DNA from 2 places in the Kribbella sp. NPDC055110 genome. Region 2 is predicted to be linked to the other one. Evidence: riboswitches for the same ligand, from Rfam matches in the RefSeq annotation. Region 2 holds a riboswitch; the other holds the start of a gene.
What was found. Region 2 has a riboswitch for cobalamin ahead of ACWF0M_RS11360 (putative cobaltochelatase). Riboswitches for the same ligand answer to the same signal wherever they lie in the genome.
Positions count from the first base shown of each region.

Region 1: linked by a shared signal. The riboswitch ahead of ACWF0M_RS14630 (CbtB domain-containing protein) and the one ahead of ACWF0M_RS11360 (putative cobaltochelatase) in region 2 are both predicted to bind cobalamin.

Region 1 is NZ_JBSGTS010000008.1:47,362-50,562, reverse strand. Features, by position in the region: gene ACWF0M_RS14640 (MFS transporter) at 1-266, shown strand, start outside; gene ACWF0M_RS14635 (LysE family translocator) at 256-897, opposite strand; cobalamin riboswitch at 1,633-1,761, shown strand; gene ACWF0M_RS14630 (CbtB domain-containing protein) at 1,795-1,992, shown strand; gene ACWF0M_RS14625 (CbtA family protein) at 1,998-2,744, shown strand; gene ACWF0M_RS14620 (histidine phosphatase family protein) at 2,741-3,201, shown strand, end outside.
Region 2 is NZ_JBSGTS010000005.1:329,456-332,656, reverse strand. Features, by position in the region: gene ACWF0M_RS11370 (ABC transporter substrate-binding protein) at 1-395, opposite strand, end outside; gene ACWF0M_RS11365 (FadR/GntR family transcriptional regulator) at 523-1,230, shown strand; cobalamin riboswitch at 1,226-1,351, shown strand; gene ACWF0M_RS11360 (putative cobaltochelatase) at 1,421-3,201, shown strand, end outside.

The sequences.
Region 1 (3,201 bases), on a different contig from region 2:
TGACCGGTCTGGGTATGGGGACCGTGTTCCCGACGCTGTCGGTGCTGGTCCTGGAGTACTCCGAACGCGACGAGCAGGGCGCCAACAGCTCTGCCCTGCAGCTCAGCGACTCGTTGTCGACAGCAACAATCCTCGCGATCGGGGGATCGTTGTTCGCGGCAATGGAACCGCACTCCGCGGTGCTGGCGTACCTCGTCGCCTTCGGCCTCCCCGCGTTGCTCGCACTCCTCGGAGTACCCGCGGGCCGACGTACCGCTACTCCTTAGACCCTGTCACCGCGATGCTCGCGCCGAGGCCGATGATCATCAGGCCGCCCGTCCCGCCAACCAGCTCGAGCCGGCGCGGCGAACGAGCGAACCACTCGCGCGCCGTTCCGGCCACGAACGCCCACACGCTGTCCGAGCCGAGCGCGATCACGATGAAGATCAGCCCGAGCACCAAGATCTGCGCCCACGCCGGCGCCCCAGCCCCCTTGTCGACGAACTGCGGCAGCACAGCCGCAAAGAACACCGCCGTCTTCGCATTCGTCACCCCGACCAGGAACCCCTGCCGGATCGTCCGCCGCGCAGTGCTCGGCCTCGCCGTACCCTGCATCGCCTCGACCAGCGACTTCCGCGAACGGAACGCCTGTACGCCGAGATAGATCAGGTACGCCGCCCCGACGAGCTTCACCACGGTGAGCGCGATCGCACTCGCAGCGATCAACGTCCCGAGCCCGACCGAGATCCCGCCGAGCAGGACCGCCGCGCCCAGCGTGTTCCCCACCATCGTCAACACGGCCTCCCGCCGCCCCACCGCAAGCGCCCGCCCCACAATGAACAACACGCTAGGCCCCGGGACAACGATGATGATGAACGCAGTAATCGCAAACGCAAACAAGTGCTGAGCGGACGGCATCCCCCAAGGATAGATGCGACCAGCCGCTCGGCGCCCCGGGTTTCTGGAGGGTCTTCCCGCGCCCGCCGCCACACCGAAGGTTGGATAGCCGGCTCTTGTGACTGAGGTGTGGGTGGTCGACGGGTTCCAGGGCGGTGCCGGGCTTGGTGTGATGTGCACGCTCGACAGGACATGTCGGGTGGCCGGGTAGTGCACCTGAGCGTGAACGTGCCCGCGTGTACACCGTCTCGCCGGTGCACTACCTGTCGACCTTGCACATCACCCCCGCCCGCAAGCCGCCACGCCACTACCAACCCGATCACCCAGCCGGCACCACCACACCCCCACCTCGGGCACAAGAACGGATATCCCCTCGAATGGTGGGTTCTCCCCTCTAACACCAACAGAGAAGCCACAACACCATCGGATATCCCCTCGTGTGCGCGGGCTCTTGTCGCGCTCGGTCCGGGCCGTTCGGTGGGACGGTTCACCGGGCGGTGCATACCGGGTGCGGTGCGTGCGAGCCGCGCGTGCGGTGGTGTGGTGCGGTGGGGACTGGGGACAGGCGCTGGTGGGTGGGGACAGGAAATGTCGGGTTCCTGCACCCCATGGCCTGTCTCAAGTCCCGCATACCGCCACCAACACGCACGCATCGGGCCGAAGCGTCAGATAACCCCTGACGTGGTGTCCACACTGCGTGGGCTCGGGTGGGATAGGTCACCGGCGCGCCGTGGTGCGTTGACCGGGGGGTGGGCGGGCCCCTACGGTTCGAGGGTCAACCTGCGGTGCCATGAGGGAAGCCGGTGAGAAGCCGGCGCGGCCGCGCCACTGTGATCGAGTTTCGGCTCGTAAGTCAGGACGCTCGGGCACTCGCAGCCTTTCTAAGGGGACGCGCACTTCCCCAGGAGGTCAAGTTCAATGGCAGCTCCTGCCCAGTCGGTCGCCGTACCGGCTCTCTCTCCCAAGCTCCTTGCCGCCGCGCTGCTCAGCGTCGGCCTGATGCTGTTGCTCGCGTATCTGGTCGGGTTCGACCAGGGTGCGGTGTCCCGTTCGGGGATGTACCTGCACGAGCTGATGCACGATGGTCGCCACCTACTCGGCGTGCCCTGCCACTAGATCAGATGCGCACCTTTGGATCGCTCCTGGTGCGCGGACTGATCGTCGGACTCTTCGCCGGCCTGTTGGCCGGAACGTTCGCCTACGCGTTGGGCGAGTCGCGTGTCGACGCCGCGATCGCGATCGAAGAGGCCGGTGCCGCGCACACCCATGATCATGACCATGCTGTGCAGGCGGAGGAGGAAGAGCCGCTGGTCAGCCGTGAAGGCCAGAAGGCCGGCTTGTTCCTCGCTACCAGCCTGTACGGCGTTGCGCTCGGCGGACTGTTCGCCGTCGCGTTCACGCTGCTCCGCCGCAAGCTCCGGACCGGGAACGACGCGTACGCCGCGCTCGGACTGGCCGCGGCGGGTTTCGTCGGCATCGTGCTGGTCCCGTTCCTCAAGTACCCGCCGAATCCACCGGCGGTCGGTGATCCGGACACGATCACGCGCCGTACGGTCACGTATCTCCTGACGCTCGTGATCGGCCTGCTCGCGGTCTGGGCCGGTGTCGCGCTGTCCCGGTGGGCGGCGCGGTACGGCGAGGTCGCCCGGCTCGCGGGCGGTGTCGTCGGGTTGGTCGTCACCGTGGTGGCGGCGTACCTGATTCTGCCGCGAATCAACGAGGTTCCGGAGACGTTCCCCGCTACGCTGCTGTGGCAGTTCCGGTTCGCCTCGCTCGGTACGCAGGCGACGCTGTGGCTCCTGCTCGGATTCGGGTATGCGGTCGCGGTGGACCGCCGGCCGATCCGATCGAAGGTGGCTGCCGCTTGACCGCACCACCCCAGGCGCTGACCGTGGTCGCGCATGCCCTGACGCCCGCGTTGCGCGGACTCGTGCTCGGTGGTGACGCCGAGCCGGATCCGTCGAGTGTCGAGGCTGCGCGCGAGCTGAAGCTGTCCGCTGATGTCGTGTACGCCGGGCCGGAGCAGGCCGCCGTACGCACGGCCGACGTACTCGGGTTCGACCCGGTGGTGGAGCCCGCGCTGCGGGACCGTGAGTACGGCGACTGGACCGGGCGCGGGCTGGAGGAGCTGCTCGCGGCCGAGCCGTCGCAGGTGGCGGCGTGGCTCGAGCGGCCGCACACCGCCACGCCTGGCGGCGGCGAGACCGAGAACGACGTACTCGCGCGGGTCGCCGACTGGCTGGGCGATCTGGCGGCGCGCGAACACGGCTCCGCGCTGGCGATCGTCCATCCGGCGGTCGTCCGCGCGATCGTCCTGTACGTCGT
Region 2 (3,201 bases):
ACGACGTCGTCGGCGGTGACCGGCCGGCCGTCGTGCCACTTCGCTCCGTCCCGCAGGGTGAACTTCCAGGACGTGGCGTTCAGGTCGGACGGCACCTCCGTGCCGAGTGCGGCGTACGGCTGCCGGGTGATCGGGTCGGTGTCGAGCAGGCCCTCGTAGACGTGCTGCATCGCCGCCATCGTGAAGGCGGACGCGGTCATGGTCGGGTCCCAGCTCTGGTTGTTCCCGTAGCCGATCACCGCCGTGACCAGGCCGGTGTCCGCTCCGGCGCCGACGGCTCCGGTCGAGGCCGGGCCACTGCTGCAGGCCGACAATCCACCAGTGATCGTCGCGGCTGCGCCGAGCGCACCGGAGTACTTCAGGAACGAGCGGCGGTCGAACCCTGTTTGGTTCACGATGCCTCCAGCGGCAGGGGGTGTGGCGGAGCTTCAGAGGAGGTAGGTTATAGGACGTCCTACGTCCTATGAGTGCCGACTTTAAGAGTCCTTTCCGGGTCGGTCAAGACCGGAGGAGAGGTGCGTCGTGGCAGTGACACGGCCGAAACGCAGTGACGAGCTGGCGAACGCGATCGCCGACCTGATCATCGAACGCAACCTCAAGCCAGGCGCCGCGCTGCCTCCGGAAAGCGTGCTGATGACCGACTTCAGCGTCAGCCGCAACTCGGTCCGGGAGTCGCTCAAAGCCTTGCAGGCGTTGGGGATCGTCGAGATCCGGCACGGCTACGGAACCTTCGTCGGATCGGCCAGCTCGGCGGCGTTGCACCCCTGGCTGCTGTTCCGCACCCGATCCGGCAGCAGCACCGAGCGACTGCGGGAACTGCTCGAGATCCGGGAGATTCTCGAGACCGAGCTGACCCGCCGCGCCGCGGGAACCGGCGACGGCGAGCTCCGGCAGAAGCTGTCCGGCTGTGTCGAGCGGATGCGGGTCGACGGGCCGGACGCGGCGACCGCGGACCGCGAGTTCCACGAACACATCTGCGACGCGGCCGGCGTCCCGCTGGCCCGCGAGTTGGTCGGCCTGTTCTGGGACGTCTACCGGGCTGTCGAGACCGACCTGGAGACCGTCGCCGCGGCACCGGGCGAAACCGCGGCGCGGCATCAACGCGTGGTCGACGCGATCGCCTCGGGTGACGCCGACCGGGCGGAAGAGGCCGTCCACCTGCATTTCGGCGAGGTCCGCGCCCGCCTCGGCACCGGCCCCTACCGAAGCCGGCCGGCGGATGTGCCATGATCGGGCCGACGGCTGTGGAGGAACACCGGTGACCAGCGTGCTGGGAGTCCGGGGCGGTCCCGCCACTGTGACCGGGAGGAATCTCGGAAGCCAGGACATCCGCTGCCGTCCGCAGGCGCGCGATCATCGTGCGCCGGCGTACCGGCCGTAGCGGGCGTGGACACCCGCTCGACGAAAGGGACCACCGCCGATGCGGGCTCCGTTCAGCGGACCGTCGAATTCTTTCCCGTTCACCGCGATCGTCGGGATGGACGACCTCCAGCTCGCGCTGATCCTGGCCGCGATCTCGCCGGCCATCGGCGGTGTGCTGATCCGCGGCGAGAAGGGTACGGCGAAGTCGACCGCCGTCCGCGCTCTCACCGAGATCCTGCCGCCCGTCGACGTTGTACCCGGCTGCCGCTTCTCCTGCGATCCCGACCACCCGGACCACACCTGCCCGGACGGCCCGCACGCGGAGGGCCGGTCGGTGCGCGCTGCGCGGTTGGTGGAGTTGCCGGTGGGGGCGACCGAGGACCGGGTGATCGGGTCGCTCCACCTGGAGAAAGCGCTCGCGGAGGGCATCACGGCGTACGAGCCGGGCCTGCTCGCCGCTGCGCATCGCGGGTTGCTGTACGTCGACGAGGTCAACCTGCTCCACGACCACCTGGTCGACGTACTCCTCGACGCCGCCGCGATGGGCCGCGCAACCGTCGAGCGGGACGGCGTCTCGGTCACGCACCCGGCGCGGTTCGTGCTCGTCGGCACGATGAACCCCGAGGAGGGCGAGCTCCGGCCGCAGCTCCTCGACCGGTTCGGGCTGACCGTCGACGTGGTCGCCAGCCGCGATCCCGCCGTACGGGTGGAGGTGATGCGCGCGCGGCTCACGTACGAGGCCGGCCCGGAGAACTTCGTCGCCCGGTACGACGGCGCGCAGCGCGAACTCGCCGAACGCATCGTGAAGGCGCGCGACCTGCTGACCGAGGTGATCCTGACCGACGCGGCGCTCCGCCAGATCGCGGAGATCTGCGCGTCGTTCGACGTCGACGGGATGCGCGCCGACCTGGTCACGGCCCGTACGGCGGTCGCTCACGCCGCCTGGTCCGGCCGCACCGTCGTCGAGGTCGAAGACGTCCGCGCCGCCGCCAAACTGGCCCTCCCGCACCGCCGCCGCCGTAACCCCTTCGACGCCCCCGGCCTGGACGACCAGCAGCTGGAAGAAGCCATCAACAACAGCACTCCGCCCGAAAACCCCGACGACGACGGGCCGGACGATCCAGGCGGCGGACCTGGTGGGGGAGTCGACAACTCTGCTTCCTCCGAGGGTGGTACTTCCGAAAGCGAGGAGCAGTCCGTCGGTCAGCCGTCGGCCGGCCCGGCCCCGAGCGGTGACGTTGCTGGGAGTTCCGCGCCGTACCAGGCTCGCCTGCTGAGTGTTCAGGTCGCGGGAGCCGGTGTCGCCGGGCGGCGGTCTCGGGCGATCACCGAAGTCGGGCGCGTGGTGGGGGATCGCGGCCGGATCGGGCGCGAGGCGGGGCGTCCGCATCTGTTGGGGACGATGCGCAACGCAGCGCCGTACCAGAAGGTTCGCGGGCGGAGCGGTCCCGGGCTGGTGGTGCGGGCGGACGACGTGCGGCTCGCGGTGCGGGAAGGGCGGGAGGGGAATCTCGTGCTGTTCTGCGTCGACGCCTCCGGTTCGATGGGGACGAAGAAGCGGATGGGCGAGGTGAAGACGGCGATCGTCTCGCTCCTCCTCGACGCGTACCAGCGCCGCGACACGGTCGGGCTCGTCACGTTCGCCGGCGCCGCCGCGACAGTCGCCCTGCCGCCGACGGGCAGCGTCGAGACCGCCGTACGACGGCTCGAATCTCTCCCCACCGGTGGACGTACGCCGCTCGCCGAGGGACTGCTGCAAGCGGCGGAGGTACTGCGGATCGCCGCGATCCGCGACCCGCGCCGGCGCCCGCTCCTCGTCCTCGTGACCGACGGCCGCGC